Linked DNA regions of Mesorhizobium shangrilense. The protein of the gene in region 2 interacts with the protein of the main gene of each other region in a pairwise test. Links are inferred from orthologs where the notes say so. Each region holds a gene or a part of one and is shown on either strand. Other genes may lie near its edges.

What was found.
Region 1: the proteins of PD284_RS14270 (region 2) and PD284_RS05800 interact in binary tests that used the Escherichia coli proteins (3 or more experiments, as listed by UniProt). The link is inferred for Mesorhizobium shangrilense from one-to-one orthologs.

The regions. Positions count from the first base shown.
Region 1 is NZ_JAQGPN010000001.1:1,167,352-1,181,614, reverse strand. The notes cover bases 7-2,977. They hold PD284_RS05800 (primosomal protein N'), read right to left. Parts: upstream 2,599-2,977; coding sequence 415-2,598; downstream 7-414. Other genes in these bases: fsa (fructose-6-phosphate aldolase), read left to right, coding at 2,686-2,977; PD284_RS05805 (aspartate/glutamate racemase family protein), read right to left, coding at 7-395. Also shown: more of PD284_RS05805, read right to left, coding at 1-6; more of fsa, read left to right, coding at 2,978-3,339; PD284_RS05790 (ABC transporter substrate-binding protein), read right to left, coding at 3,411-4,673; PD284_RS05785 (aldo/keto reductase), read right to left, coding at 4,765-5,814; PD284_RS05780 (TIGR04076 family protein), read right to left, coding at 5,819-6,166; PD284_RS05775 (GntR family transcriptional regulator), read right to left, coding at 6,159-6,869; PD284_RS05770 (ABC transporter ATP-binding protein), read left to right, coding at 7,032-7,838; PD284_RS05765 (ABC transporter ATP-binding protein), read left to right, coding at 7,838-8,584; PD284_RS05760 (branched-chain amino acid ABC transporter permease), read left to right, coding at 8,581-9,492; PD284_RS05755 (branched-chain amino acid ABC transporter permease), read left to right, coding at 9,489-10,508; PD284_RS05750 (aldo/keto reductase), read left to right, coding at 10,492-11,958; PD284_RS05745 (VOC family protein), read right to left, coding at 11,963-12,553; PD284_RS05740 (ATP-binding cassette domain-containing protein), read right to left, coding at 12,635-13,468; PD284_RS05735 (ABC transporter ATP-binding protein), read right to left, coding at 13,461-14,263.
Region 2 is NZ_JAQGPN010000001.1:2,960,634-2,974,656, reverse strand. The notes cover bases 10,470-13,200. They hold PD284_RS14270 (single-stranded DNA-binding protein), read right to left. Parts: upstream 12,237-13,200; coding sequence 11,703-12,236; downstream 10,470-11,702. Other genes in these bases: PD284_RS14260 (SRPBCC family protein), read left to right, coding at 12,774-13,200; PD284_RS14265 (ArsR/SmtB family transcription factor), read left to right, coding at 12,469-12,777; PD284_RS14275 (rhodanese-like domain-containing protein), read left to right, coding at 11,126-11,506; dnaE (DNA polymerase III subunit alpha), read right to left, coding at 10,470-10,932. In the rest of the region: PD284_RS14330 (ABC transporter substrate-binding protein), read right to left, coding at 1-177; PD284_RS14325 (DUF3280 domain-containing protein), read left to right, coding at 201-800; PD284_RS14320 ((5-formylfuran-3-yl)methyl phosphate synthase), read left to right, coding at 797-1,987; PD284_RS14315 (amino acid kinase family protein), read left to right, coding at 1,984-2,616; PD284_RS14310 (flavoprotein), read left to right, coding at 2,620-3,171; PD284_RS14305 (DUF6513 domain-containing protein), read left to right, coding at 3,164-4,558; PD284_RS14300 (DUF447 domain-containing protein), read left to right, coding at 4,562-5,128; PD284_RS14295 (c-type cytochrome), read right to left, coding at 5,153-5,512; PD284_RS14290 (hydantoinase/oxoprolinase family protein), read right to left, coding at 5,555-6,604; PD284_RS14285 (HisA/HisF-related TIM barrel protein), read left to right, coding at 6,640-7,362; more of dnaE, read right to left, coding at 7,435-10,469; more of PD284_RS14260, read left to right, coding at 13,201-13,220; PD284_RS14255 (ATP-dependent Clp protease proteolytic subunit), read left to right, coding at 13,244-13,846. UniProt on the Escherichia coli protein: Plays an important role in DNA replication, recombination and repair. Binds to ssDNA and to an array of partner proteins to recruit them to their sites of action during DNA metabolism. Acts as a sliding platform that migrates on DNA via reptation.

The DNA.
Region 1 (14,263 bases), 1.8 Mb from region 2 along the record:
TCCTGCTCCATGGTGAAGCGTGTGGCGAGCAGGATCGGCTTCGACACGGCAGCACACTTCATGGCGGCGGCGGTGGCGTCGGCGATGTGGATGAGGGGGATCGAAACGGATGCCTGCACCTCTTCGGCCATCCGGTGCATGGTGTTGGTGCAGATCACCAGCGCCTCGGCGCCGCCGGCCTCAAGCTTCTGCGCCGCGTCGACCATCATCGCTGTTGCGCCTTCCCAGTCGCCCGCGTGCTGCCGCTCCGCGATCTCGGCGAAGTCGAACGACCAGAGCAGCAGCTTTGCCGAATGCAGCCCGCCCAGCCGCTGGCGCACCGTCTCGTTCATCAGGCCATAGTAGATCGCCGTCGATTCCCAGCTCATTCCGCCGATCAGACCGAGTGTCCTCATCCGCGCTCCTCCTCTTCGCTCACAGAAAGCTCTGCGGGTCGATGTCGACCTGCACCCTGATGGAGGCGCGTGGCTTCGGTCCATCCGCCAGCATGCGCCGCACGAAACCCTGCATGTCCGCCTTGCGCTCGCCGTGCAGCAGAAGGCGGAAGCGGTGGCGTCCGCCGACCAGCGCGAGCGGCGCTTCTGCCGGCCCGAGGATGGCGATGTCGTGCGCCTGCGGCGCGGCGCGGCGAAGCTGGCGCGCATGGCCTTCCGCGTCGGCCCGGTTGTCGGCGCTGACGATGACGCCCGCGAGCCGTCCGAAGGGCGGCAGGGCGGAACGCTCCCGCTCCGCGATCTCGCGCTCGTAGAATGCCTGCGAATCGCCCGACACGATCGCCTGCATCACCGGGTGGTCGGGTTGGTAGGTTTGCAGCAGGCCGATGCTCTTCCTGCCGGTGCGCCCCGCCCGCCCCGTCACCTGGCTGAGCAGCTGGAAGGTGCGCTCGGCGGCGCGTGGGTCGCCGTTTGCCAGGCCGAGGTCGGCGTCGACCACGCCGACCAGCGTCATGCCCGGAAAATTGTGTCCCTTGGCGACTAGTTGCGTGCCGATGACGATATCGGCCTCACCCTTGGCGACGGCCTCGAACTCCAGCCGCATGCGCTTCACACCGCCAAGCAGGTCCGACGACAGCACGATCGTGCGCGCCTCCGGAAAATGCCCGACGACCTCCTCCGCGATGCGCTCCACGCCCGGCCCGCAGGCGACCAGGTGATCGAAGGTGCCGCATTCCGGGCAGGCGTCGGGACGCCTCTCGTGATGCCCGCACTGGTGGCAGACGAGCTGGCCGCGAAAGCGGTGCTCCACCAGCCAGCTCGAACAGTCGGGACACTGGAAGCGGTGGCCGCAGGCGCGGCAGAGCGTCAGCGGCGCGTATCCGCGACGGTTGAGAAAGAGCAGCGACTGCTCCCCGCGTGCAAGGGTCTCCCGCATTCCGGAGATCAACTGCGGCGAAAGGAACCCTCCGCGGGCCGGCGGCGCGCGGCGCATGTCGATCGGCCTTATCTCGGGCAGGGCGGCGCCGGCGAAGCGCGACGGCAGATCGACGCGTTCGTAGCGCCCCTGCAGCGCGTTGACCTGGGTTTCGACGGAAGGGGTCGCGGAAGCCAGCATGACGGGGAAGCCGCCGATATGGCCGCGCACCACGGCCATGTCGCGGGCGTTGTAGAAGACGCGGTCTTCCTGCTTGTAGGCGGGATCGTGCTCCTCGTCGACGATGACGAGGCCAAGCTCGTTGAACGGCAGGAAGAGCGCCGACCGCGCACCGGCCACGACGCGCACCGTGCCTTCAGCCACCTGCCGCCAGACCCGCTCGCGCATGCGGGGCGGAAGGTCGGAGTGCCATTCCGCGGGCTTCGTGCCGAAGCGGTCGTGGAAGCGGGCGAGGAAGGCCTGCGTCAGCGCGATTTCCGGCAGCAGGATCAGCACCTGCCGGCCGCGCCGCACAGCCTCGGCAACCGCCTCGAAATACACCTCCGTCTTGCCGGAGCCGGTCACGCCGTCGATGAGCGTCGCCGAAAACCTGCCGGCGGCTGCCGCCTGGCGCAGCTGTGCTGCGGCAGCTTCCTGATCGGCGGTCAGCTCGGGCGTCGCGTAGCTCGGGTCAGGCAGGGGAACCACCGGACGCGGCGGGATCATGGTCGTTGAAAAGACCCCTTGCGCCTTCATGCCATCGATCACGGAGAGGGAAACGCCGGCGGCGTGTGCGAGCCCGGACCGCGTCCAGGCAAGACCGTCTGCGGCCATTTCAAGTGCACGTTGGCGGGCCTCCGTCATGCGGTCGGGCCGCGCCTCGGTCAGCTGGATACCCTCGATCCACGGCTCGGGATCGAAGGCTTCCGGCGCCCGCAGGATCATGCGGGCGACCATGCCGGGCGCGGACAGCGTGTAGCTGGCGACCCAGTCGACGAAGCGGCGCATGTCGGCGCAGACCGGCGGACAGTCGAATGCCTGGCTGATGGGACGCAGCCGCTTGGCGTCGATCTGCTCGCATTCTCCGTCCCAGACGATGCCCGCGACCTCGCGCGGCCCGAGCGGCACGCGCACGATCGAACCCGGCACGACGCACATGCCGTCGGGCACCGCATAACTGTAGGGACGGTCCGCCGGCATCGGCACCAGCACCGGCACCGCGCCGCACTTCCTCGATTCGCTCGTCATTCCCCGTGACGTAATCCCGATCTTGGTCTAGAGCAAAGGCCAACGATAAGCGGGCGCCCCCGCGAGTGAGATCAGAAGGAGTCCATCATGAAATTCTTCGTCGATACCGCCGACGTCAAGGAAATCCGCGAGTTGAACGATCTCGGCCTGCTCGATGGCGTCACCACCAATCCGTCGCTGATTCTCAAGTCGGGCGGCAAGATCGAGGATGTGACCCGCGAGATCTGTGAGATGGTCGACGGGCCTGTTTCCGCCGAAGTGACCGCAACCGAATATTCCGAGATGATGCGCGAAGCCCGTGCGCTCGCAAAGATCGCCGACAACGTCTGCATCAAGGTGCCGCTCACGCTCGATGGCCTGAAGGCCTGCAGGGCAATCCGCTCGGAAGGCCGCCTCGTCAATGTCACCCTGTGCTTCTCGGCCAACCAGGCGCTGCTCGCCGCCAAGGCGGGCGCGAGCTTCATCTCGCCCTTCATCGGGCGGCTGGACGACATGAACATCGACGGCATGGAGCTGATCTCCGAGATCCGCACCATCTACGACAACTACGATTTCAACACCGAGATCCTGGCCGCTTCGATCCGCACCGCAAACCACGTGAAGCAGGCGGCCATGCTCGGCGCCGACGTGGCGACCGTACCGCCGGCCACGCTCAAGGCGCTGGTGAAGCATCCGCTCACCGACAAGGGCCTCGAGGCGTTCCTGGCCGACTGGGCAAAGACCGGCCAGAAGATCGGCTGATACAGCCCCAACCGACGAAAAAGCCGGTCGGCGGAACCCCGCCGACCGGCTTTTTCATGTCTTGCGGCTGCTTACTTCGACGTCTCGGTCTTGATCTTTTCGACGTCGGCCGCGCTCATTTCGCCGACTGTCGTGACCTTGCCTTCCTGCACGCGCCAGAGGCGGAACGGGCCGGTGATGTCGCCATACTGGTCGAAGCTGACCGGGCCGATCACGCCTTCATACCTGACCGGCTTGCTTTCCTTGATCAGCTTCAGCGCCTTCGCGAACTCGTCCTTGCCGGCATAGATCGGCTCGCCATCGGCCGCCACGACCTGCGGGATCGCCGCCTTGATGGCCGCAGCGTCGCCCTTGCCTGCCTTGGCGATGGCAAGCGCCACGATGGCGCCCGCGTCATACGAACGGTCGGCGGCCGGCGCATCCGGCTTGATCCCGCCCGAGAAGGCTTCGTAGTTGCCGTAGAAATACTCGGTCGATGCCGTCTTCGAGGTACCGGACGAGGTGCCATAGGCGTCGTTCAGGTACTGGGCTCCCACCGCGTCGATGAACTCGCTGGCGTTCATGCCGTCGTTGAGCAGGAACTTTGCCGCGCCGCCGCCGGAGATCCAGGCGCGCGCAATGGTGGCGCCGTCGACCGGATAGCTGATCAGGTAGAGCGCTTCCGGTTCGCCAGCCATGGCGGCGCTCGCCTCGGCGGAATAGCTCGCCTGCTTCTCGTTGTAGGGCGTCGTCGAGGTGATGGTGCCGCCGAGCTTCTCGTAGGCTGCCGCGAACTCGCGGGCCATGTTGACGCCAAAATCGTTGTTGACGTGGATGATGGCCAGCTTCTTCATGTTCTGGTCGACAGCGTATTTGGCGGCGGCCGTGCCCTGCAGCGCATCCGACGTGATGGTGCGGAAGAAGACGCCGTTGGTCTTGCCGTCGCGGCCGAGCGCCGTCAGCGTCGGCGAGGAGGAGGCGGGCGAGACCTGGACCACGCCGGCCGGCGCGGTCACCGACGTCAGGATCGGGATCGACACCGACGAGATGATGCCGCCGATGATCACCGGCACCTTCTTGATGTTGACGAGCTGGGTCGCCTGGTCGACGGCGACGTTGCCCTGGCTCTGGCTGTCACGCGTGTCCATCACCAGTTTGCAGCCGTCGACACCGCCAGCCTCATTGAAGTCGCGAAAGGCCATTTCGACGGACTTCGCGCCCGCCTGCCCGTAGGCCCCGGCCGGACCGGTCAGTTCCATGACCAGGCCGACGGTGATGTCGCAGCCTTGCGCCGCAGCCGGGGCGGCGGCCCCGATCGCGGCGAGAAAGGTGGTCGTCAGCAAAATGTTCCTCATGGCATTCCCCTGTTTGTTCGCCGCTCGTGCGGCCTGGCTAGACGTAAATTCCCGTCACCGCGGCCACGCAGTGACCGGAGCCCCCGACTCCTCAGGCGGCCCCCTTGTTCAGGTTGTATTTCATGATCGAGCCGTGCCGGCTCGTGCGGTCGCGCTCAAGCGTGTAGACGTCGCCTTCGAGTTCCCGAGCCATCCCGAGCGCGGAGGCCATCTCGGCCTCGTCCCGTTCGGTTAGCTCGACGCTGGATATTGCAAGGTTCGCGGCCAGGTGCGACCGGTCTCGCGCGCCGACGATGACGCCGGCCACGCTCGGCCTCGAAAGCATCGCCGCGCTGGCGACGGTGGCGATGTCGACGCCGTGCCTGTCCGCAATGGTGCGCAGCGTCCGCAGCAGCGCCTGGAAGAAGTCCCAGCCCCCGAGGTCGTCGATGATAAGCTTGTACTTGACCAGCGAGCGGTTCTCGAGCGCATCAGTCGGCTCGGGCTGGCCGAGCCAGCGGTCGCCCAGGAACCCGCCGGCGACCGTGCCGTAGCAAAGCAGCGACACGCCGTGCTGGGCCGCGGCCGCAGCCATGCGCTTCGCCGGCCGCGCGTCGAGCAGCGAGTACTGCACCTGCATCGAGGTGAGCGGTACGCCTGCCTTCACCATCTCCAGCATGCGGTCGGTGTCGAAGTTGGTGCCGCTCACCTTGTGGATTTTTCCCGCCTGCCGCAGTTCCTCCAGCCACACCGACGTCTGCAGCCAGAGTGGGTGCGAATAATCCCACCAGTGGAACTGCACGAGGTCGAGCCGCTCCAGCTTCAGCCGCCGCAGCGACTGGTCGATGACGCTCTCAACATGCGCCTTGGTGATGACCGGCAGGATGTCGAGGTCGGGCACGAACTTGGTGTGGACCTTGATGCGATCCAGCGCCTCCTGGCCGCGCTCGTCGCGATAGCGCAGGCGGAACCGGCCGATCGTCTCCTCGACACCGGTATAGATATCGGCGCAGTCGAAGGTCGTGATGCCCGCATCCGCGAAGGCGATCATGTCGGCGACCGGGTCCTCGCTCTTCACCGAGCCGTGGCCGCTTGCAAGCTGCCAGCCGCCGCGGATCACCCGCGAGATTTCGTAGTCGGGGGCAAGCTTGGTTCTCTGCATCGTCTCACTCATCGAGGGGTACCGCCGTCGTCTCGGCATGGCTGAAGCGGCGCAGTCCGAGCCGCGTGATTCTCAGCCGGGACCCGCAGTTCGGATCCGGGCAGGCGATCTCGGCGTCCGTCGTCATCCAGTCGTTCCTGTGAGTAGGCCGCTGCTTGGCCGCTAGCAGCGGCAGCACCGAGGCCAGCGAGTAGATCGACATGCCCTGGCCCGGCGGCAGGTGAAGCATCTCGCCGCGCAGTTCGAACTGGTCGCCCACCTTGGCCCCGCAATAGATCGGCGCGCCTTCCGGCGCCACCACCTCGACCCGGAGATCGTAAAGCTCGAATGTGTCGTCCCGCTTCTCAGCCATAGCCTGCCGCCTTCGTCTCGGGCGCATCGAGGCGCGCCCGGATAAGATTGAACGACCGGGTGATGTCCTCCGTCAACGCCTCCAGCGCGGCTGCTTGATCGCCGCGCTCCAGCGCTTCGATCAGGGCCCAGTGGAAGTGGGTCGCCGACAGGTCGCGGCTCTGGTCATGGATGCGTGCAGCCGCCCGGACGTAAGGCCCCGACTGAAGCCACAGGCTTTCGACGATGGGGATCAGCACGGCCGAATCGGCCGCCCGGTAGATGTAGAAATGGAAAGCATGGTTGAGTTCGGAGCTGCGGTGCGCCCGCACGCTTTCGTCGCTCTCGAAGGCCGCCTCGCAGGCATGGGTGAGCGACCTCAGCTGTCCGAAATCCTTTGCGGAGAGCCGCGGCAGCGCGAGCGACACCAATTGTCCTTCGATCAGGCAGCGCGCCCGGGCGAGATCCTCGAGCCGTTCGCGGTCGATGAGCGGAACCCTCATGCTTCGGCTGGGAAGCGCTTCCAGCGCCTGTTCGGAAACCAGCCTGCCCAAGGCCTCGCGCACCGGCATGGTGCTCGTCTGCAGCCGCGCGGCGATGTCCTGGATGCGCAGCATCTCCCCGGCATCGAACATACCGTGCATCAGGGAGCGTTTCAGCTCGGCATAGACGCGTTCCTGCAGCGTCTCGCGGGTGACGGGGGACAGAGCGGCCTGCCGGGTCATGCGGCCGCGCCCATTCGCAAGATCTGGACTTCCCGATCGGACATGCAGGGCCGCCGTTCAGAGTTTGCCTCGCCGCCAGGGCGATGGGAAAATTGGTACTTGCAAAGACTGCGGATGTAAAGTTTGATCAAACATCAGCAATCAAACTTTGCTGGGTCAAGCGTGCATATTGAATCTTCTCCACGACCGCATCAATCCGGCGGCGCAGGCCCGCTCATCGAGGCGCGCGGCCTGGTAAAGGCATTTGGCGGCATGCGCGCCGTCGACGGCATGTCCATCGACCTTCGCCGCGGCGAGATGCTGGGCCTGATCGGTCCGAACGGCGCCGGCAAGACGACCCTTTTCAATCTGCTGGCCGGCAGCCTGAAGCCCACCAGCGGCTCAATCGTCCTGGACGGGATCGACGTGACGAACGCCGGCGCCGAACGGCGCATCGGCGCCGGCGTCGGCCGCACGTTCCAGATTCCCCGGCCATTCGCGGAGATGACGGTGCTCGAGAACGTGCTCACCGGCGAACAGAACCAGCTCGGCGAGCGCATCTGGATGAACGTGCTGCGCCCTGGGCGCGTCGCCGCCCAGGAGCGTGCAGCGGTGGAGAAAGCGCGCGCTTTGCTCGATTTCGTGACGCTCTCCAGGCTGGAGCACGAGCCGGCGCGCGTCCTGTCCGGCGGACAGCGCAAGCTGCTCGAGCTTGCGCGTATCCTGATGGCCGATCCGAAGGCCATCCTGCTCGACGAGCCGGCCGCGGGCGTCAATCCGACCCTGCTCGAACTGATCATGGACCGCATCCTCGACCTCAACGCGCAGGGAAAGTCGATCCTGCTCATCGAGCACAACATGGACATGGTGGCGAGGCTCTGCGGACGCGTCGTCGTGATGGCGGCAGGCCGCCACCTGACCGAAGGGCTGCCGGACGAGGTAGCGCGCGACCCGGCAGTCATCGACGCCTACCTCGGCGGCATTCATTGATGACCGCCGCCGCTCCCATCGCGCTCTCGACCAGCGCCCTCGTCGCCGGCTACGAGCGCGACCTGCCGATCGTGCGCGGCGTCGCCCTGGCCGTCCGCCAGGGCGAGCTGGTGATTGTCCTCGGCCCGAACGGTGCCGGCAAGTCCACCTTCGTCAAGGCCGTCGCCGGACTGGTGCCCATTCATTCCGGTTCCGTTTCGTTGGCCGGCAGGGACGTCACCGAGGTGCCCACGCACGAGAAGATCAGGCATGGCCTGGCCTTCGTGCCGCAGACCGAAAACATCTTCGCCACGCTCTCGATCCACGACAATCTGCAGGTCGCGGCGCAGATCCTGCCCAAGCCGGCCCGCAGCCGGCGCATCGCTGACGTCTATGCGATGTTCCCGGATCTCGCGACAAAGCCGTCGCGGCGTGCGGGCGCCCTTTCCGGCGGGCAGCGCCAAATGCTGGCCGTCGCGCGCGCGCTCATCGTGGAGCCGTCCGTGCTGATCCTCGACGAGCCGTCGGCGGGCCTTTCCCCAAAGATCGTTTCGGAAGTGTTCCAACGCCTGAAGGCCATCAACGCCACCGGCGTCACCATCATCCTCGTGGAGCAGAACGTGAAGGCCGCACTTGCCATCGCCGATCGCGCGGTGATCCTCGTCGAGGGCCAGCTGCGCCACGAAGGGACGGCGGCAGGGCTCGCCGACAATCCGCTCGTTGCGGAACTCTATCTCGGCGCCCGGCGCGAGGGGGGCGCGCGATGAACCCGCAAGTCATCATGGACGGTCTGGTCGCCGGCTCGATGATCGGCCTCGGCGCGGTCGGCATCACGCTCACCTACTCCATCCTGCGCTTCGCCAACTTCGCCCATGGCGAGCTGATTTCCTGGGGCGCCTACCTCGCGCTCGCCGTCGCCGGCCTGCTCGGCTCGCTGGCGGGCGGGCTCACGACCCCGATCGGGCCGTTCTCCTTCGGCTGGGCCGTGCCCATCGCAGCGATCGCCGCGGTAGCGCTGAACGGCGGGCTTGCGCTGTTGATCGACTGGCTGCTGTTCGGACGGCTCCGCCGCCAACGCTCGACCATCATCATCCTCGTGATGGCGAGTTTTGGCGCAGCGCTGACGCTGCGCAGCCTGCTGGAGTTCATCTTCACCTCGAACCCGGCTTACTACAGCAAGGCGCTGCAGATCGCGATGCCGCTCGGCGGCGGCATCCGTGCGACCCCGGACCAGCTTCTGTCGCTCGGCGTCGCCACCGTGCTGGTCGTGGCCGTGCACCTCCTGCTCACCCGCACCGCCATCGGGCGCTCGATGCGCGCGGTCAGCGAGAATCCCCAGCTTTCCGGCGTCGTCGGCATCGAGGTGCGGCAGGTGATCCGCGTCGTCTGGCTGCTGGGTGCGGGGCTCGCCGCGGTGGCCGGCGTGACCGCCGGACTGCTGGTGCAGATCCGCCCCCAGATGGGCTTCGACCTCCTGCTGCCTCTGTTCGCCGCCTCGATCCTCGGCGGCATCGGCAGCGTTCCGGGCGCCATGATCGCCGGACTGATCGTCGGCTTCTCCGAGGCGCTGGCCGTGCAGCTCATCGGCGCGGAATGGCGCGCCGCGGTCGCTTTCGTCGTGCTCGTCGCGGTGCTCCTGCTGCGTCCGCAGGGCCTGTTCGGGAGAGCGGAATGAGCGTCGAGCTGATCGGATACGGCGCCTTCTTCCTCACCATGGCGCTGACCTACGCGATCATCGCGCTCGGCCTCAACGTGCAGTGGGGCCAGACGGGCCTCTTCAACGTCGGCATCGCCGGCTTCGTCGCCATCGGCGCCTATGCCTCCGCCCTGCTGACCACGCCGGACGATCCCGCTCGCGTGGGCGGCTTCGGCCTGCCGATCGTCGTCGGCTGGATCGGAGGGGCGCTTGCGGCGAGCGTCGCCTCGTTCCTGATCGGCGCCCTGACGATACGCCTGAGGGCCGACTACCTCGCCATCGCAACCTTCGGCGTCGCGGTCGTCGTGCAGCTCTGCGCGCTCAACCTCGAATGGCTCACGGGCGGCCCCTTCGGCATCGGCTTCATTCCCCGCCCCTTCGCGGAGCTGGCGGGCGACCCGCTGCTGTTCAGCCTCCTCAACCTGGCGATCCTCGTCGCCACCGTCGCCGCCACCTACCTGCTCCTCGAACGGCTGGCGCGCAGCCCGTGGGGCCGCGTCCTGCGCGCCATCCGCGAGGACGAGCAGGCCGCCCTTGCGCTCGGCAAGAGCGCCACGAAATTCCGGTTGCAGGCCTTTGCGCTGGGCGGCGGCATCATGGGCCTGGCAGGCGCGGCGCAAGCGCATTTCATCGGCTTCATCGCGCCTGAGAACTACATCCCGATGCTCACCTTCCAGGTCTGGGCCATGCTGATCGTCGGCGGCTCCGGCAACAATCGCGGCGCGATCCTTGGTGCAGTGCTGGTGTGGGGCATCTGGGCAGGGTCCGCGGGCGCGATCTCGGCCCTGTTCCCGCCCGGCGAGCAGGCCCGCGCGGCCGCGCTGCAGATCGTCATGATCGGCGTCGCGCTTTGCGCCATCCTGCTGTTCCGACCGCGCGGCATCCTCGGCGAGGAACGCGTGGTATCGCGCCACCTCGGCAAGCTCTCCGCCCGCCCGAACGCGCCGGCCACCCCTCAAGCACAAGAAGGGACATCGAATGTCCAGAACACCTGACCGCATCCGCCTCGCCGACGGGCTCGACATCAGCCGCCTCGTCTGCGGGCTGTGGCAGGTCGCCGACCTGGAGAAGGACGGCACGACGCTCGATCCGGAGAAGGGTGCCGACGCGCTCGACGCCTATGCGCGGGCCGGCTTCGACACCTTCGACATGGCCGACCACTACGGCAGCGCGGAGCTGATCACCGGTCGCCTGCTGGCGCGGTCGAAGGGCAAGCCGGCCCGGCCGCTGGCCTTCACGAAATGGTGCCCGGAGCCCGGCCCGATGACGGCCGAGATCGTCCGCAAGGGCGTGCAGGAGCGCCTCGACAGGCTCGGCGTGGACAAGGTCGACCTCCTCCAGTTCCACTGGTGGACGTTCGAGCATCCGGCGTGGCTCGACGCGCTGCACGAGATGAAACGCCTCAAGGAAGAGGGTCTGATCGGCCAGATCGGCGTCACCAATTTCGACTCCGCGCACCTGCGCGTCGCCATCGCCGACGGCATTCCGCTCGTCAGCAACCAGGTTTCGTTCTCGCTGGTCGACCGCCGCGCCGCCGGCGACCTGTCCGCTCTCTGCGCCGAAACCGGCGTCAGGCTGCTCGCCTACGGCACGCTGTGCGGCGGCTTCCTTTCGGAGAAATGGGTCGGCAAGCCGGAACCGACGGACATCGCCGACTGGAGCCGCATGAAGTACAAGCGCTTCATCGACGTCGCCGGCGGCTGGACGGCGTTCCAGGGCATTTTGCGGGCTGCGGGCGAGATCGCGAAGAAGCACGGCGTCTCGATCTCGAATGTCGCCTCGCGCTGGGTGCTCCAGCATCCGGCGGTGGCGGCGACCATCGTCGGCGCGCGGCTCGGCGAGAGCGAGCATCGCGACGACAACCTGAAGGTCTTCGACTTCGCCCTGGACGCCGAGGATCTGGCTCGCCTCGACGCGGCCTTCGCGGTGACGAAGCCCATCCCCGGCGACTGCGGCGACGAGTACCGCAAGCCGCCTTATCTCACGGCTTCCGGCGATCTCAGCCACCATCTCGACGCCATCCCGTCGGTGTTCAAGGCGGCGCCCGTGCCGGGTGCGCGCGAACGCCAGCGCGTTTCCTCGGGCAGCGTCTGGGAGCCGATTGCCGGCTACAGCCGCGCGGTGCGGGTCAAGGACACCATCCGCGTCTCGGGCACCACCGCCACGCATGGCGGCGACCGCTGCGTGGCGCCGGGCGATCCGGGCGCGCAGGCCACCTACATCCTCGACAAGATCCTCGCCTCCATATCGGCACTCGGAGGCCGCGCGGAAGACGTGGTGCGCACCCGCATCTACCTGCGCGACGCCAGCCAGTGGGAGCCGGTGTCGCGGGCGCACGGACGCGTGTTCGGCGAGATCATGCCCGCCAACACGATGATCGCGGCCGGCGGGTTGATCGGCGACTACGAGGTCGAGATCGAAGCGGAAGCCGTGGTCCCCGACTGACCCGCTATTTCGCCGGGTCCTTCGGGCTCCACAGAACCGTCTCCGCGTCCTTCTCGTAGGCCATGCCGTTCGGGTAGCTGATAGCCTCGAACTGCAGGCCCCACGGCGCCTGAAAGTAGAGGATGGTCTGGCCGGCGGCCGGACCCTCGTTGACCGGCAGCGGCCCCATGCGCGTCGCCACGCCCTTGCCTTCGAGATAGGTCTTCGCCGCCGCCACATCGTCCACGTAGAAGGCGATGTGGAAGCCGCCGATGTCGCTGTTCTTCGCCTGCAGGTCCTTCTGGTCCGGCGCACTGTACTTGAACAGCTCGACGTTGGAGCCGAAGCCGCAGCGCACCAGCGTGATCTCCTCGATCACCGCCTTGGGATGGACGCCCAGGAGGTCCTGCATGAACGTGCCCTTGTCGTCGGCGAACGGCCCGAACGACATCGACTTCTGGCAGCCGATGACGTTGGTGAAGAAGTCCACCGCCTGTTTCATGTCAGGCACGGTCACGCCGGTATGGTCGTGTCCGCGCATGCCGGGAATGGAGTCGGCGTATGCCGTGGCTGCGCTGCCGAATGCGGCGATGGTCAGAACTGCACTGCGAAGCATGCGTCTCATGTGACCTCTCCCATGGCGGGCGGTCGTTTTGCCGTGCCGGGCGCCCGCTGGCCCGGCGCGGAACCGGCTCCCTCAGCCGGTCTCTGCCTTGACGCCTCTGGCGAGCCATTCCTCGTCGATCTCCGGCAGCGGGATCGCCGCGATGAGCTCGCGCGTGTAGGTCTCCCGCGGCGCGGCGAAGAGCGCGTCCGTGGGGCCGGCTTCGACGATCTCGCCGTGGCGCATGACGATCACCTGCCGGCACAGGCGGCGAATGACCGAAAGGTCGTGGCTGATGAAGGCGACGGTCAGGCCCATCTCGGCGGCGAGCCTTTCGAGCAAAGTGAGGATCTGCGCCTGGGTCGACACGTCGAGGCCCGACACGATCTCGTCGGCCAGCACGAATTTCGGCGACAGCGCCAAGGCGCGTGCGATGCCAACGCGCTGGCGCTGGCCGCCGGAGAGCTCGTGCCGGTATCGGCCCGCAAAGTTTTGCGGCAGGCCGACGCGGTCCAGCGCCTCCGCGACGCGCTCCTTCAACCGGTCGCCGAGGCCGTTGTGCTTCAGCGGCGCGGCGATGATCGAAGCGATGGTGCGGCGCGGATTGAGCGACGACATCGGGTCCTGGAAGATCATCTGCACGTCGCGCCGCAGCGGCCGAAGCTCCGTGTCGGTCAGGTGGGTGATGTCGCGTCCGTCGAAGACGACGCTGCCCGCGGACGGCTCGAGCAGCCTCACAAGGGCGCGCCCGAGCGTCGACTTGCCGGAGCCGGATTCGCCGACGATGCCGGTGACCGAGTTGCGCGGAAGCTCCAAGTCGAGCCCCTTCAGGATCTCCACCATCGGCGCACGGCCGATCATCGGCTTGCGCGCCATATCGGGCAGCGCGACCTTGAGGCCGGTGACCTTGAACAGCGGATCAGACATGCGGCGACTTCCATTCCCGGTCGGCCGCGTCGATCTCGGCGGCGAGCCCGGCGAGCACAGTCCCGTCCACCGGCTTCAGCGACGCCTGCGGATCGGTGTAGCGTGGCGTCGCCGCCATCAGGGCCTTGGTGTAGGCATGGTTGGGATGCGCGAAGAGGGCTGGCGTCTCCGCCTCCTCCACCACCTTGCCCGCATAGAGCACGGAGACCCGTTGGCTGATCTTCGCGACCACCCCGAGGTCGTGGGTGACGAACAGGATCGCGGTCCCGCGCTCGCGCTGCATGTCGGCGATCAGCCGCAGGATCTGCTTCTGGACGGTGACGTCGAGCGCGGTCGTCGGCTCGTCGGCGACGATCAGGCGCGGCTCGGCCGCAAACGCTGCAGCGATCAGCACGCGTTGCCGCATGCCGCCTGAGAGCTCGTGCGGATAGGATCGGATCACGCGTTCGGGGTCACGGATCTGCACCTCGTCAAGCAGTTGCCGGATGCGCGCCTCCGCTCGCGATGCCTCCCAGCCGAGAATATGTACCAGCCGGTCAGTCATCTGCGGACCGATCCGGCGCGACGGGTTGAGCGCGGTGAGCGGATCCTGCGGGATGAGCGCGGTCTTGGCCCCGATCAGCGCGCGGCGCTGCTTCGGCGCCAATGCGCCGAGGTCGTCGCCTTCCATCCGGATCGTGCCCTCGACGATGCGCACGCTGGGCGGCAGGACGCCCAGCACGGCCTTGCCGATCATGCTCTTGCCCGCACCGCTCTCCCCCACCAGAGCGCGCACCTCTCCCGGCCTCACCGCCA
Region 2 (14,023 bases):
CAGGGCCAACTGCGGCGCGTAGGCCCGCAGATAGCCGATCCTGATCTCGACGACCGCCTTTTCAGCCTTTGCCGCCGTCGTCTGCGCGGCTTGCCCGCTCTCCTGCGCCAGCGCGCCGCCTGCGTTGACGCCCGCCAAAAAAAGTCCGATGAAGATTGCGAGAGTGTTTGGCACCATGCTCTTCAAAGCCAATTGTCCGCTTGCCGCACGACGTCGGCCGACCTAGGTCGGTTCAACCGGTGCGGGAAAATGGTGCCGACATGAACGTAACCCGACTTTTTCAGATCACAAAGCCCGTCCGTTCAATTCTTTGTGCAGTTGTCTGCGCCATCCTCTCCCATTTTCCGGCGGAGGCGACGCAACGTGTTGCGGTGTTCGCATTCGAGATTCAGCACGGCGATCTGGTCCAGGGTGCGCCCGACCATCGGACAGCGGAGGAAAAGCGGCTGATCATGATCAGCGAGCGCCTGCGCGAACACCTTGCCGCTTCGGGGCTCTCCATGGTCGACATCGGGCCCGTAGCGGAAAAGGCGGCGGCGACGAACCTGCGGTCATGTAGCGCGTGCGCGGACGGTTGGGCCCAGGAACTCGGGGCGGATTACGCCATCACCGGCGTCGTCAACAAGGTCTCGGAGCTTATCCTCAGCATGAACGTGCGCGTCCACGACGCCGCCACGGCGACGCCGCTGACCAGCGCAGCCGTGGACTTTCGCGGCAACACCGACGAATCCTGGCGCCGCGCCATCGACTACCTCTACAAGAACCTGCTGTGGCCCCGCCTGGAGAAGCTGAAGAAATGACCCAAATGCTGGCCAGCGTGACCGGCGCGGACGAAGCCGAAATCGCGATCGGGGGCGGTGCCGACATCATCGACCTGAAAGACCCGACGGCCGGGGCATTGGGCGCACTCGCGATCGAGACGATCCGGCGCACTGTCCTCGCCATTGCGGGACGGTGCGAAACCAGCGCCGTCTGCGGCGACCTGCCGATGGAGCCGGAAACACTGCGTATGAAGGCAGAGGAAATCGCAGGGACCGGCGTGGACTACGTAAAGGTGGGCTTCTTTCCGACGGATGCCGTCGAAGCGTGCATGAAGGCGCTGCAACCGCTCGCCGCCGGGACGAAGCTGATCGCCGTGCTATTCGCTGACCGGGCGCCCGATTTCGGCCTGCTTCCGGCTTTCGCCCAACATGGCTTCCACGGTGCCATGCTTGACACCGCAGACAAGTCCAAGGGTCGGCTGCTCGATCATCTGCCGCCGGAGCGCATGCCGGACTTCGTCGGCCCCGCGCAGGCGCTCGGCCTCAAGACAGGCCTCAGCGGATCCATCGAACCTCCTGATGTGCCACGGCTATTGCCGTTTTCCCCCGACTTCCTTGGCTTCCGCGGCGCACTCTGCGTCCGGGCCCGGCGCACGGCATCGATCGATGCGGAAGCAGTCGGCGCAATCCGGGCGCTTATCCCCGCGGAACCGTTGGCGGGTCGTTCCGCGACCGTCGACTACCGCCTCCTCGCCGCGCGCGGCTATTCGCCGGGTGCGGCCGACGCGGCGCTCGGAACCGACAGGATCTTCGTGCGGGATTTCGTCCTGCCCGTAAACATCGGGGCCTATAGCTTCGAACACGGCCACACCCAAAAAGTTCGCTTCGACGTTGCCGCCGACGTGCTGCGGATGACCTCAAACCCTGAGGACATGCGCCATGTCGTCTCCTACGATCTCATCCTGGACGGCATCCGCACCATCGTCGCGCGCGGCCATGTCGAACTGAGCGAGGCGTTGGCCGAGCAGGTCGCGGCCCATGTTCTGGAGGATCCCCGCGTGGTTCGGGTGGTGGTGAAGGTAGAGAAGCTGGAGCTCGGTCCGGGCGGCGTGGGCGTCGAGATCGAGCGCAAGCGGACGCGCCAGCAGCACGCGTCGCTGCGGCCTGCCGTGCCGGACGACCCAGCGGCAGTCAGCCCGCGAGGCATACAGGGCACGCGATTGTGAGGCGGCTCGTCGTCAAGCTGGGTGGCAGCACGGCGACGGGGCCTGAATTTGATGCGTGGATCACAGGGCTGGCCGCCTCCAGCGTGCCGCTCGTCATCGTACCCGGAGGCGGGTCTTTCGCCGACCAGGTTCGCAACGAACAACGGCAGATCGGCTACTCGGACGCGGCTGCGCACGCCATGGCGATCCTCGCCATGGACCAGTTCGGCCACGTGATCCTGGACCGGCACGCTCGCTTCGTCGCAAGTCGTTCGCTGGCGGACATGGACCGGGCGACCGCAGGCGAGCGCATTCCCGTCTGGCTGCCCTCGTCCCTCGCCCTTGCGCAAGCCGACATTGCCGCCTCCTGGAGGGTTACGTCGGATTCACTGGCTGCCTGGCTCGCGGGCCAAGTCAGGGCCGACACCTTGCTGCTCGTCAAGCAGACCAGACGCTTCGAAGAGGAAGACGATCTACACGACCTGACCGCCAGGGGCATCGTCGACGCTGCCTTCGCGGCCATGCTGCCTCGGGGCGTGGAGCTCTGGCTCGCAGGCCCCGATGACGCTGCCTCCGCCGGAACCGCGCTGGCCTCGGGCACGCTTCCCGGACTGCGGCTGCGCGCTGCCCGCATGCGCAGGGCCGGTTGATTGATGGCTAAACTGCACAAACCGCGCTGGGCATGGGTGCTGACCGGGTCCGGCCACTTCTTCACCGAGAGCTTTCAGCTGATCCACGAACTCGAGCACTGCGATATCTTCGTTTCGAAAGCGGCGAACGAGGTGCTGCGCATGTACAAGCTCAAGCTCGATTTTCCCGAGACCATGCGCGTGCTGCACGACAAAACCGCCAGCGCTGTCCCGGTCGGAGAGTTCTACCACGGCGTCTATCATACGGTGGTGATTGCTCCGGCCAGCTCCAACACGGTCGCGAAATGCGTGTCGGGCATCTCCGACACCCTCGCCACCAACGTCTTTGCCCAGGCGGGCAAATGCCGCGTGCCAGCCATCGTCTTTGCCTGCGACACGGCGCCGGAGCTCGAAACCATGGCGCCGCACGGTCTCGTGAAAGTCTACCCTCGCCCGATCGACCTGGAGAATACCGAGCGATTGAAGGGTTTCCAGCGCACCCTGGTGGTCGAGTCGCTGGCGGAGCTCAGGGCGGCGGTCCGCAATCGCCAGGCAGAGCTGGAAGCCGATGGCTGAACGGCTGATCTTCGTCACCGGACACCTCGCCCGGGCGCGGCTGGAGAGGCTGCTTGCCGGCCTCGGCGAGACGGAGTTTTCGTGGGAGATCGTCGACATCGGCGTAAAAGTCGCCGCGCTGATGACGGAGGAGATCATCAAGCGCCGGCTGAAGCTCGGTGGCGGCGAGGCACGGGTGATCCTCCCCGGCCGCTATCGGGGTGAGCTCGACCGGCTCACGGCGCATTTCGGCGTACCCTTCCTTCGCGGCCCCGACGAGATCGCCGACCTGCCGGGCTACCTCGGCCGCAAAGGAGCGCCGCCGGACCTGTCCCGCCACGACATCCGCATCTTCGCCGAGATCGTGGACGCACCCGCCCTCTCGATCGAACAAGTGCTCGAGCAGGCGACCAGGCTTGCCGCGGCTGGCGCGGACGTGATCGACCTCGGCTGCCTGCCGGAGACGCCATTTCCGCTGCTGGGCGAAGCCGTGCAGACGCTGAAGGCTGAGGGGTTTTCGGTCAGCGTCGATTCGGCAAACGCCGACGAGTTGCGCACGGGCGCCGCGGCGGGCGCCGATTTCCTGCTGAGCCTCGACGAGAAGACACTGACGCTCGCCTTCGAGCATCCGGTAACGCCGATCATCGTGCCGGCGACTCCCGGTGATCTCGATTCGCTCGGCCGGGCCATCGAGGGGGCGCAGAAAGCCGGGATCCCGTTCATTGCCGACGCCGTGCTCGATCCGATCCATTTCGGCTTCGCCGCCTCGCTCGGCCGCTTCCTCGAGGCGCGACGGCGCTGGCCGGAGGTCGAACTGCTCATGGGCACGGGGAACCTCACGGAACTGACCGACGCCGACAGCTCAGGCGTCACCGCCATGCTCGCCGGGTTCTGCTCGGAACTGGCGATCCGCAACGTTCTGGTGGTGCATGTGAGCCCGCATACGGTGCGCACGGTGGAAGAACACGACGCCGCCCGCCGCACCATGTTCGCGGCCCGCTCCGACAGCGCGCTGCCGCGCGGCTACCATCTCGGGCTCCTGCAGGTCCATGATCGTAAGCCGTACCCGGCCTCGACGGAGGATATCGACGCCCTGGCGGCCGATATCCGCGACGCCAACTTTCGCATCATGACTGCGCAGGACGGAATCCACGTCTTCAATGCGAGAGGCCGCGCCCACGCTACCGACGCGTTCGACCTCTTCCCCGGCCTCGGCGTCGAAGCCGATGGCGCGCACGCTTTCTATCTCGGCGCCGAACTGATGAAGGCGGAAATCGCCTGGCGCCTCGGCAAACGCTATGTGCAGGACGAGCCGCTGTCCTGGGGCGTGGCCGCGCCGCCGACCGAAACGGACCGCACGCGGCTGGCCGAGGCGGGCCACACGCTTCAAGCCAGGAAGGCGAAATAGGCGATGCCCTACATCCGCGAGACGATCATCACGACCGTTGACTCGAGCGGCAAGGTCCACATCGCGCCGATCGGCATCATCGCCGAGAGGGACGGCTGGGTGATCGCGCCCTTCCGTCCATCGATCACCCTCGACAATCTCGCGGATACACCGTTCGCCGTGGCGAGCTACACCGACGACGTTCGCATTTTTGCCGGGTGCCTGACCGGCCGGAAAGACTGGCCGACCGTTCCTGTAAAAGGGTTTCCCGTTCCGAGACTTGAAGCCGCCCTCGCCCATTCGGCGCTCGAGGTGACAAGCGTGACCGACGACGAAATGCGGCCGCGCCACCATTGTCGCATCGTCGGCGAAGCGACCCATGCGCCGTTCACCGGCTTCAACCGCGCCAAGGCCGCAGTCCTCGAACTCGCCATCCTGGTGAGCCGGCTGGACATGCTGCCGCGCGAAAAGATCGAGGCGGAGATCGCCTACCTCGCGATCGCCATTGAAAAGACTGCCGGGGCGGAGGAGAAGGAAGCCTGGGGCTGGCTCATGGAGCGCGTGACCAGGCATTTTCGGAGGAAGGTCTAGGATCTTCCCCCAAGCTCCCCGGCATCAGCCGCCCGATTTCAGGAATTCGATGATTGACGTGCGCTGTGCCGCGTCGGTGATCCCGGCATAGGGCTTCATCGTATTGCCGTGGACGACGGCGTCGGGATCGGCGATGAACCTGTCGAGGGTCGCCTCGTCCCAGGTGATGCCGGACTGCTTCATGGATGACGAGTAGTTGAAGTCCGGCAGCGAGCCGGCCTTTCTGCCTACAATACCGGCAAGGTGCGGCCCCTGGCGGTTGTCGCCCTCTTTCGTCGTGTGGCAGGTGCGGCAGCTGTTGTTGAAGGCCATCTGACCGTCCTGGCCCAGCGCGTGCGGCGTAGCCACATAGGCAATCATCATGCCCAGAACGATTGTCCTCATGCCTCACAACGCGCGGGCATAGCAGGCGTTCCCGCAGCAGCTTCAAGCGCTGTCTGCCAGCAGCGCCACCGCAGCGGCCGGCCCCGCACTGCTGGCGGCGCTGCGGACCGCATCCTCGACCGGGATGATGTCGGCGAAGTCGACAAAGGGACGGTCGAGCCGCTCCGCCAGCCGCCTGATCTGCCAGCGTCCGCTGCCGGCGGCGACCAAGGGTGCTCCATCGGGAACGCATGCTGCGGCCCGGAATGCCGCGTCGTGCAGGGTCCGCAACTGCTGCTCGCTGAACCATCGGGCAACGTCCCGCCATTCGCGGCCACCAAGCTCGAACGCGTCGCGGCCGACCATGCGCGCCACTCGCGCCATCGAGGCGGCGGGGGTCTTCTCCTTGCCGTCCGCCGCAGGATGCCTGTCGTCGTCCTCGTCGAGCACGCCGAGAATGCGATGGACGTCCGCCATCGAGGCAAAATACTCGTTCATCAGGGGGGTCAGCCAGCCACCCACCGGCGCCGACGCGGCGACGCCGAACAGGAAGGTGCGCGTAAAGCCCTGGTAGACGAGTTCCCCGGTCAGAAGGCGCTCGGCATCGGTGTAGCCGGCGTTCGCCACGGTCCCGTCGCAGACGGGGATGAGGTCGGTGGTGGTGGACCCCATATCGACGAAGAGCGCATCGCGCACGTGCGCGGCGACGAGAGAGGCCGTGGCGTGCCAGTTGGCGGAGGCAATGTCGGCGCTTGCCCCGGCCGCTTGCTCCAAGGTGATGAAGCCGGAGCGCCCCGCATAGACCAGGGCGGCATCGTCCCGAAAGCGTCCTCGGATGAGATCGAGCAGCGTCATCACGCCGGCGTGGCGTGTGGGAAAGATGTCCGACAGCTCGCCGGTCATCGTGAAGGCGGCCAGATCGGCTCCCGCGAACACCGGGGCAGCCTCGCGCAGGGCGGCGTCCAGCCTGTCCAGCCCCTGCCACAGCGGCATCGCGACGGTCGCGGCGGCGACGACGCGCCCCTCTTCCGCCCGCGCCACCTTGAGGTGCGCGCCGCCGACGTCGAAGCCAGCGACAATCTTCTTTCCTTTTCCCCCGCTTGGCGCTTTCATCACGGTTCCACGTCGGCATCGGATCGGAGACAACGTTGCGTATCATCCCGGTGCTCGACTTGAAAGGCGGCCAGGTCGTGCGGGCCGCTGGCGGACGGCGCGATACCTATCGACCCATCACGACCCCGCTGTGCGAGGGCTCGGACATCCGCGCGGTCGCCCGCGGGCTGCGTAACCTCCACCCGTTCCCCACCTTCTACGTTGCCGATCTGGACGCCATCGAAGGCGATGATCCGAACACGGCTCAAGTTACCAGCCTGCGCGATCTCGACAATCCGCCCGACATCTGGCTGGATGCCGGTTTTCGCGACGCCGCGGCGCTGGATCAGGTCTTGGCGCTGCCTGGTGTCTGTCCGGTGCTCGGTTCGGAATCGCAGCGTGACAGCAGCCTGCTGCAGCGCTTCCGGGAGCATCCCCGTCTCGTCCTGTCGCTCGACTTCTTCGCCGACGGCTTTCGTGGCCCGCCATCGCTGCTCGCCGAAACGGACATCTGGCCCAGTCGCGTCATAGTGATGACGCTGGCCAAGGTCGGCTCGGGCTCAGGCCCCGATCTCGCCCGACTTGAAGAAATCGCCGCAAAAGCTGGAAGCCGCGAGATTATTGCCGCCGGCGGCGTGCGGAACGAAGCCGACATCCGCGCCCTTTCGTCCTTGGGCATCACCGCTGCCCTGGTCGCGACGTCGCTGCATGACGGAACGCTCGCCCGCGAGTTCCTGGCTGAACTCGCTTGGAACGACGGAGCGCCTCGCCAGGGCTGAAATCGCGCCGACGGATCGCGTTGGCGAACGGAAGGCGGTTTGGATGCTGCGAGCGCGCCCGGCGCTTGCCGATCAGACGAGTTCCACCTCGACGACGCCCGGCACCGCCCGCATGGCCGAGGCAACCTGCGGCGAGATGCGGTATCGGTCGGGCAAGGCGATCTCCACCTCCCCCTGCGCGTCGTCCTTGATGACGACAAAGCTCACCTGCCCCTCGCCCTTTACACCGAGCTGGGACGCGAGCGCACTCACGGGCTTCGGATCGCGAACGAAGATCCGCAGCGCCTTCTGCACCCGGCTCGCCTCGTCCTCCAGCGACTGCGCCGCCTCGATGCGCAGATTGACGCCTTCCGGGCGGTCCTCGGCCTTGACAATGATGACCACGGACTTGCCCGCCTCAAACAGGTCGCGATACTGCGCCAGCGTCTCCGAGAACATGACGGCCTCGTACTGACCGGAATTGTCGGAGAAGTTGACGACGCCCATCTTGTTGCCGGTGCGCGTCTTGCGCTCCTGCTTGGACGTCACCGTTCCCGCCAGCCGGCCGGCGGAAGCGCCACGCTTCACGGCCGCCGAAAACTCCGCCCAGGTCTGCACCCGCATCTTCTGGAGCACGTCCTTGTACTCGTCCAGAGGATGCGCAGACAGATAGAAGCCGACGGCCTGGAACTCCCTGTGCAGGCGTTCGGCCGGCAGCCAAGGGTCACAGGGTGGGAACACCAGCCGTTCCGAGCGGGCCGCAGACGACGCGCCGAACATGTCGGTCATGCCGAGCGCCTCGTTCTCCTGCGCGCGCGACGCAAGCCCCATCATGCGTTCCACGCCGGCCATCAGCACGGCCCGGTCATGGCCGAAGCAATCAAACGCACCGGCCATGATCAGGCTCTCGAAGACGCGCTTGCCGACGATCTTCGGATCGATGCGCTCGCAGAACTCCTCGAGGCTGGCAAAGGGCTGTTTCTGGCGCCTGGCGACGATGTGCTCGACGGCGGCCTCGCCGACGCCCTTGATGGCGGCCAACGCGTAGAAGATCTTGTTCTCGGCCACCTCGAACGACCGGAACGACGTCTGTACGGAGGGCGGCACCACCTCGATGCCGAGCCGGATCGCGTCCTGGCGAAAATCGGCCAGCTTGTCGGTGTTCGACATATCCAGCGTCATCGACGCGGCCAGGAATTCGACCGGATAGTGCGCCTTGAGATAGGCGGTCTGGTAGGACACCACCGCATAGGCGGCCGCGTGCGACTTGTTGAAGCCGTAGTCGGCGAATTTCGCCAGCAGGTCGAAGATGAAGTCCGACTGCGCCTTGCCGACCCCGCGCTCGACCGCGCCCGAGACGAAGCGCTCGCGCTGCTTGTCCATCTCGGCGCGGATCTTCTTGCCCATGGCGCGGCGCAAGAGGTCGGCTTCGCCGAGCGAATAGCCGGACAGCTCCTGCGCGATCTGCATCACCTGCTCCTGGTAGACGATGACGCCCTGCGTCTCCTTCACCAGGTGGTCGATCTTTGGGTGGATCGAGGCGATCTCCTCCTCGCCGTGCTTGCGCGCGTTATAGGTCGGGATGTTCTCCATCGGGCCGGGGCGGTAGAGCGCCACCAGCGCGATGATGTCCTCGATGCGGTCGGGCTTCATGCCGATGAGGGCCTTGCGCATGCCCGCACTTTCAACCTGGAACACGCCGACGACCTCGCCGCGCGACAGCATGGAGTAGGTCTTCTCGTCGTCGAGCGGCAGTTTCGACAGGTCGATCTCGATGCCGCGCCGGCGGATGAGTTTTACCGCCGTCTCGAGCACGGTCAGCGTTTTGAGGCCGAGGAAGTCGAATTTTACGAGGCCCGCCTCCTCGACCATCTTCATGTTGAACTGGGTCACCGGCATGTCGGAGCGCGGATCGCGGTACATCGGCACCAGCTGCTTCAGCGGCCGGTCGCCGATCACGATGCCGGCAGCGTGGGTCGAGGCGTGGCGGTAGAGACCTTCCAGCTTCTGCGCCATGTCGAGCAGCGTATTGACGATCGGCTCCTTCTCCGCCTCCTCCGCGAAGCGCGGCTCAGCCTCGATGGCGTCCTTGAGCTTCACCGGGTTGGCGGGGTTGGCCGGCACCATCTTGCAGAGCCGATCCACCTGTCCGTACGGCATCTGCAGCACCCGGCCGACGTCGCGCAGCACCGCCCTCGCCTGCAGCGTTCCGAAGGTGATGATCTGCCCGACCTGCTCGCGGCCGTAGCGACCCTGCACGTAGCGGATCACTTCCTCGCGCCGGTCCTGGCAGAAGTCGATGTCGAAGTCGGGCATCGACACGCGGTCCGGGTTGAGGAAGCGCTCGAACAGCAGCGAGAAGCGCAGCGGGTCGATGTCGGTGATGGTCAGCACATAGGCGACCAGCGAGCCCGCACCCGAACCGCGCCCCGGTCCGACCGGGATGTCGTGGGCCTTCGCCCATTTGATGAAGTCCGAAACGATGAGGAAGTAACCCGGGAACTTCATGCGCTCGATGATGCCGAGTTCGTAATCCAGGCGCTTCCGGTAGTCGTCTTCGGTAAAACCTGCGCTCAATCCCTGGGTGGCGAAGCGCAGTTCAAGGCCTTCATGGGCTGCGCGACGCAGTTCTGCGGCCTCAGCCTTTTCGGCCTCCTCCGGATCGGTGCTGCCGCCCGTCGTGAACCGCGGCAGGATCGGCGAGCGCTTCTTTGGATAGTAGGAACACCGCTGGGCGATCTCGACCGTGTTGTCGATCGCCTCGGGCAGGTCGGCGAAGAGCGCCACCATTTCGGCCTGGCTCTTCAGATAGTTGTCGGGCGTCAGTCGGCGGCGGTTGTCGACCGCGATCACGGATCCTTCGGCGATGGCGATCAACGCGTCATGCGCCTCAAAACTGTCGCGCGACGGGAAAAACGCCTCGTTGGTGGCGACCAGGGGCAATTCGTGGCGGTAGGCCAGATCGACCGTCGCCGCCTCCAGTTTGCGGTCGTAGCCGGCGAGGCGCTCGATCTCGACGTAGAGTTTGTCGCCGAAAAGCGATTTCAGCGTCAGCAGCCGGCTTTCGGCGAGGTCGGCATGATCGCTGCGCAGCGCAGCGCCGATCGGTCCCCTTGGGCCGCCGGTCAAGCAGATGAGGCCTTCAGACGCCATCCCCAGATCGTCGGTGGTGATGTGCACCGGTTCGCCGGAGGGCGTGTCCAGATAGGCGCGGCTGACCAGATCGACCAGATTGGCATAGCCGGTCTCCGTCGCCGCAATGAGCACGACCGGCGAGAGCTCGGCTCCGTGCCGCCTCTGCCCGTGACGCGCCTGCCCGACCGGATCGCCGGAGAAATGGACGTCCATCTGACAGCCGACGATCGGCTGCAGGCCCTCTTTTGTCGCCTTCTGGGCGAATTCGAGCGCTCCGAAGAGGTTGTTCGTATCTGTGATGGCGATTGCCGGAGCGCCGTCCTTGACGGCGTGACCGATCATCTTGCCCACCGGCAAGGCCCCTTCGAGCAGCGAATAGGCGGAATGCACGCGCAGATGGATGAAGCGGCGCGACGATGGCTCCGGCGCCGATGCCTCGCTGGCGGCGGCGCGCATGATCGGGTCGCGGATCGGTCGGTCGGCAGACATGCTTCGGGCTACTTCGCTGGGGATCGCATCGAGACTCAGTCGCTTCCAGTGTGGCCAAGTCGGTCCGTCAGGTCGAGTCGGGGCCGCGATATTCCCGTCTTGATTTGCCGGCCGACTTGGCGCTCAACTCTGCTAGGCGGCAAACGGAGGACCCTCGGATATGGCGACGAACGTGAAAGAACTCATGGCGGCGGCAAACGCTGCCGTGCCGAAGATTACGCCCTCGGAGGCAAGAAAGCTGATCGCGGAGCAGAATGCACTCGTGGTCGATGTGCGCGACACCACCGAGCTTCAGGCAAGCGGCAAGGTCAAGGGCGCGGTTCATGTTCCTCGCGGAATGCTCGAGTTCCGGGCCGACGCCGACACGCCCTACCACGACAAGAATTTCACCAAGGATCGCCCGATCATCGTCTATTGTGCATCGGGTGGCCGCTCGGCCCTGAGCGGCAAGCTGCTGAAGGACTTCGGCTACAGCAACGTGCACAATCTGGGCGCGTTCAAGGATTGGGCCGAGAGCGGCGGCGAGGTGGAGAAAGTCTGACAGCGCAGGCGGGACAGCGCTCGGGCTTGCCCCGGGCGCAGAGGCCAGGCGCACAGCCCAATCCTGCCGCCCAACCTCACGAGCTTTTGGGCACAGCCTCCGGTCGCCGGCGAATTCAACCGCCGGGACGTGCCGTCCTGCCGAAGAAGCGACACTTGCGCCTTTCAGCTCGCGCCAAGCCGCCTCGCGGCGAGGCTTAGAACGGGATCTCGTCGTCCAGGTCGCGCGAAAAACCGCCGCCACCGCCGCGCTCGCCGCCACCCCGGCTGCCTCCGCCACGATTATTGCCGTAGTCATCGCCCGGTCCGGATTGGCCGAAATCCGATCCGCGTCCGCCGCCGCCGGAGTAGCCAGCGCTGCCGCCTTCGCCGCCCTGGCCGCGTGCATCGAGCATCTGCAGCTCTCCGCGGAACTTTTGCAGCACCACTTCGGTCGTGTAGCGATCCTGGCCCTGCTGATCAGTCCATTTGCGCGTCTGCAGCTGGCCCTCGATATAGACCTTCATTCCCTTCTTCAGGTACTGCTCGGCGACCTTGGCCAGGTTGTCATTGAAGATCACGACGCTGTGCCACTCGGTCTTTTCCTTGCGCTCGCCCGAATTCTTGTCGCGCCACGACTCCGAGGTTGCGATACGGAGATTGACGACCGGCTCGCCGGAATTCAGCCGGCGGATCTCCGGGTCCGCCCCGAGATTGCCGACGAGGATTACCTTGTTCACGCTGCCAGCCATGATACGTCTCCGCGCTTGTCCGAAATTTTCCGTCTCATACACCAAATCGAGGACCGTTGCGGCATAAGCTCTGCCCCATCGCCGCTATCCACAGCCCAATTGTTCTTAATTTGTTCTAGTGCTGACAGCCGCGCACGTCAATGTCCATGGCGTGATCGCGCGGGTCGCCGGGGTTAGTCCGCGCCCAAATAAGTGCTTGCTTATCCAATAAGCCTGCGCTTATTCTTCGTGCATGACAGACACGATCTTTCGCGCCCTTTCCGATCCGACACGCCGCTCCGTCTACGAACGTCTTGCGGCCGCCGAAATGACGGTCACCGAGGTCCGGGTCGGCATGGCGGTGTCGCAGCCGGCCATCTCGCAGCACCTCGCCGTGCTCAGGGACGCAGGGCTGATCACCGAGCGCCGTCAAGGGCGCTTCGCCTACTATCGCGTCGCACCGGATGCCCTTGCCCCGCTCGCCGACTGGGTGGAGCGCTACCGTACCTTCTGGCCGGCGCGGGTGGAGAAACTGAAGGATGTCCTGAAGGAGATGGAATGATGAGCCTGCCTGACACGGAGAAAGCCGAGCCGCCAGTGCTCGCACTCGACTTCGAACTGGCCGAGCCGCCGCAGAAAGTCTGGCAGGCGCTGACGGAACCCGACATCCTGTCGCGCTGGATCGAACCTCAACGGCAGCTCGAAGAGGGGGAACAAAGTCCTCTCCGATACGACCCCATCGACATCGAACCCGGTCGGCGCATCAGCTATCGCTGGCGCGAGGGTGAAGCGCTGGACAGCATCGTCACCTTTTCGATTGCCGACGGCGTCGCGGGCGGCACGCGCCTCACTATCGTCCATGCCGATGCGGCGCTGCCGCCTGTTCGACTTGCAGGGCCGGTTGCCTGCAGCCTGTTGTTCGCATCGTCGCGATCCGCTGTCCGCCTGCTCGCCGGCGGCGCGGCCAACAGCAATATTGCGCCATCCTGCCGCCTCGCAGCCTGAACCTGAACCGGGAAACCGACGCCATGAACAATCTCGTCCCGATGGTCATCGAACAGTCGAGCCGCGGCGAGCGCGCCTTCGACATCTTTTCGCGGCTGCTGCGCGAGCGCATCGTCTTCATCAACGGGCAGATCGAGGACAACATGGCTGCGCTGGTCTGCGCGCAGCTGCTGACGCTGGAATCCGAGAACCCGGAGAAGGAAATATCGCTCTACATCAACTCTCCGGGAGGCGTCGTCACCAGCGGCTTCGCGATCTATGACACGATGCGCTACATCTCGTGCCCGGTCTCGACCGTGTGCATGGGTTTTGCGGCCTCGATGGCGACGTTCCTGCTGATGGCGGGCGATCCCGGGCGGCGCATCGCCCTGCCGAACACGCGCATCCTGCTGCATCAGCCATCCGGCGGCTTTCAGGGACAGGCCTCAGACATCGAACGGCATGCGGAAGACATCCTCAAGACCAAGCAGCGCATGATCGACCTTTATTCGAAACACTGCGGCCGCACGCCGGAAGACGTGGAGCGCACACTCGACCGGGACCATTTCATGACGGCCGCGCAGGCTAGGGAATGGGGGCTTGTCGATCACGTCTACGATACGCGGAAGGGCCAGGCGGCGGCATAGCCCCGTTGTCGTTGCGGTGTTGCCGGTGCGGTGCGGCCAGACGTTCGACACAATGAAGCCCTGCCGCTTGTCCAGCGATCAGGGCTTCTTTCGGTTTACCTGAACCGACTGCCGGGACTGCATCACCGGCTTTTAATTCGGATGCTTCGCGGCGTTGTGCCGACGATCCGACTGTAG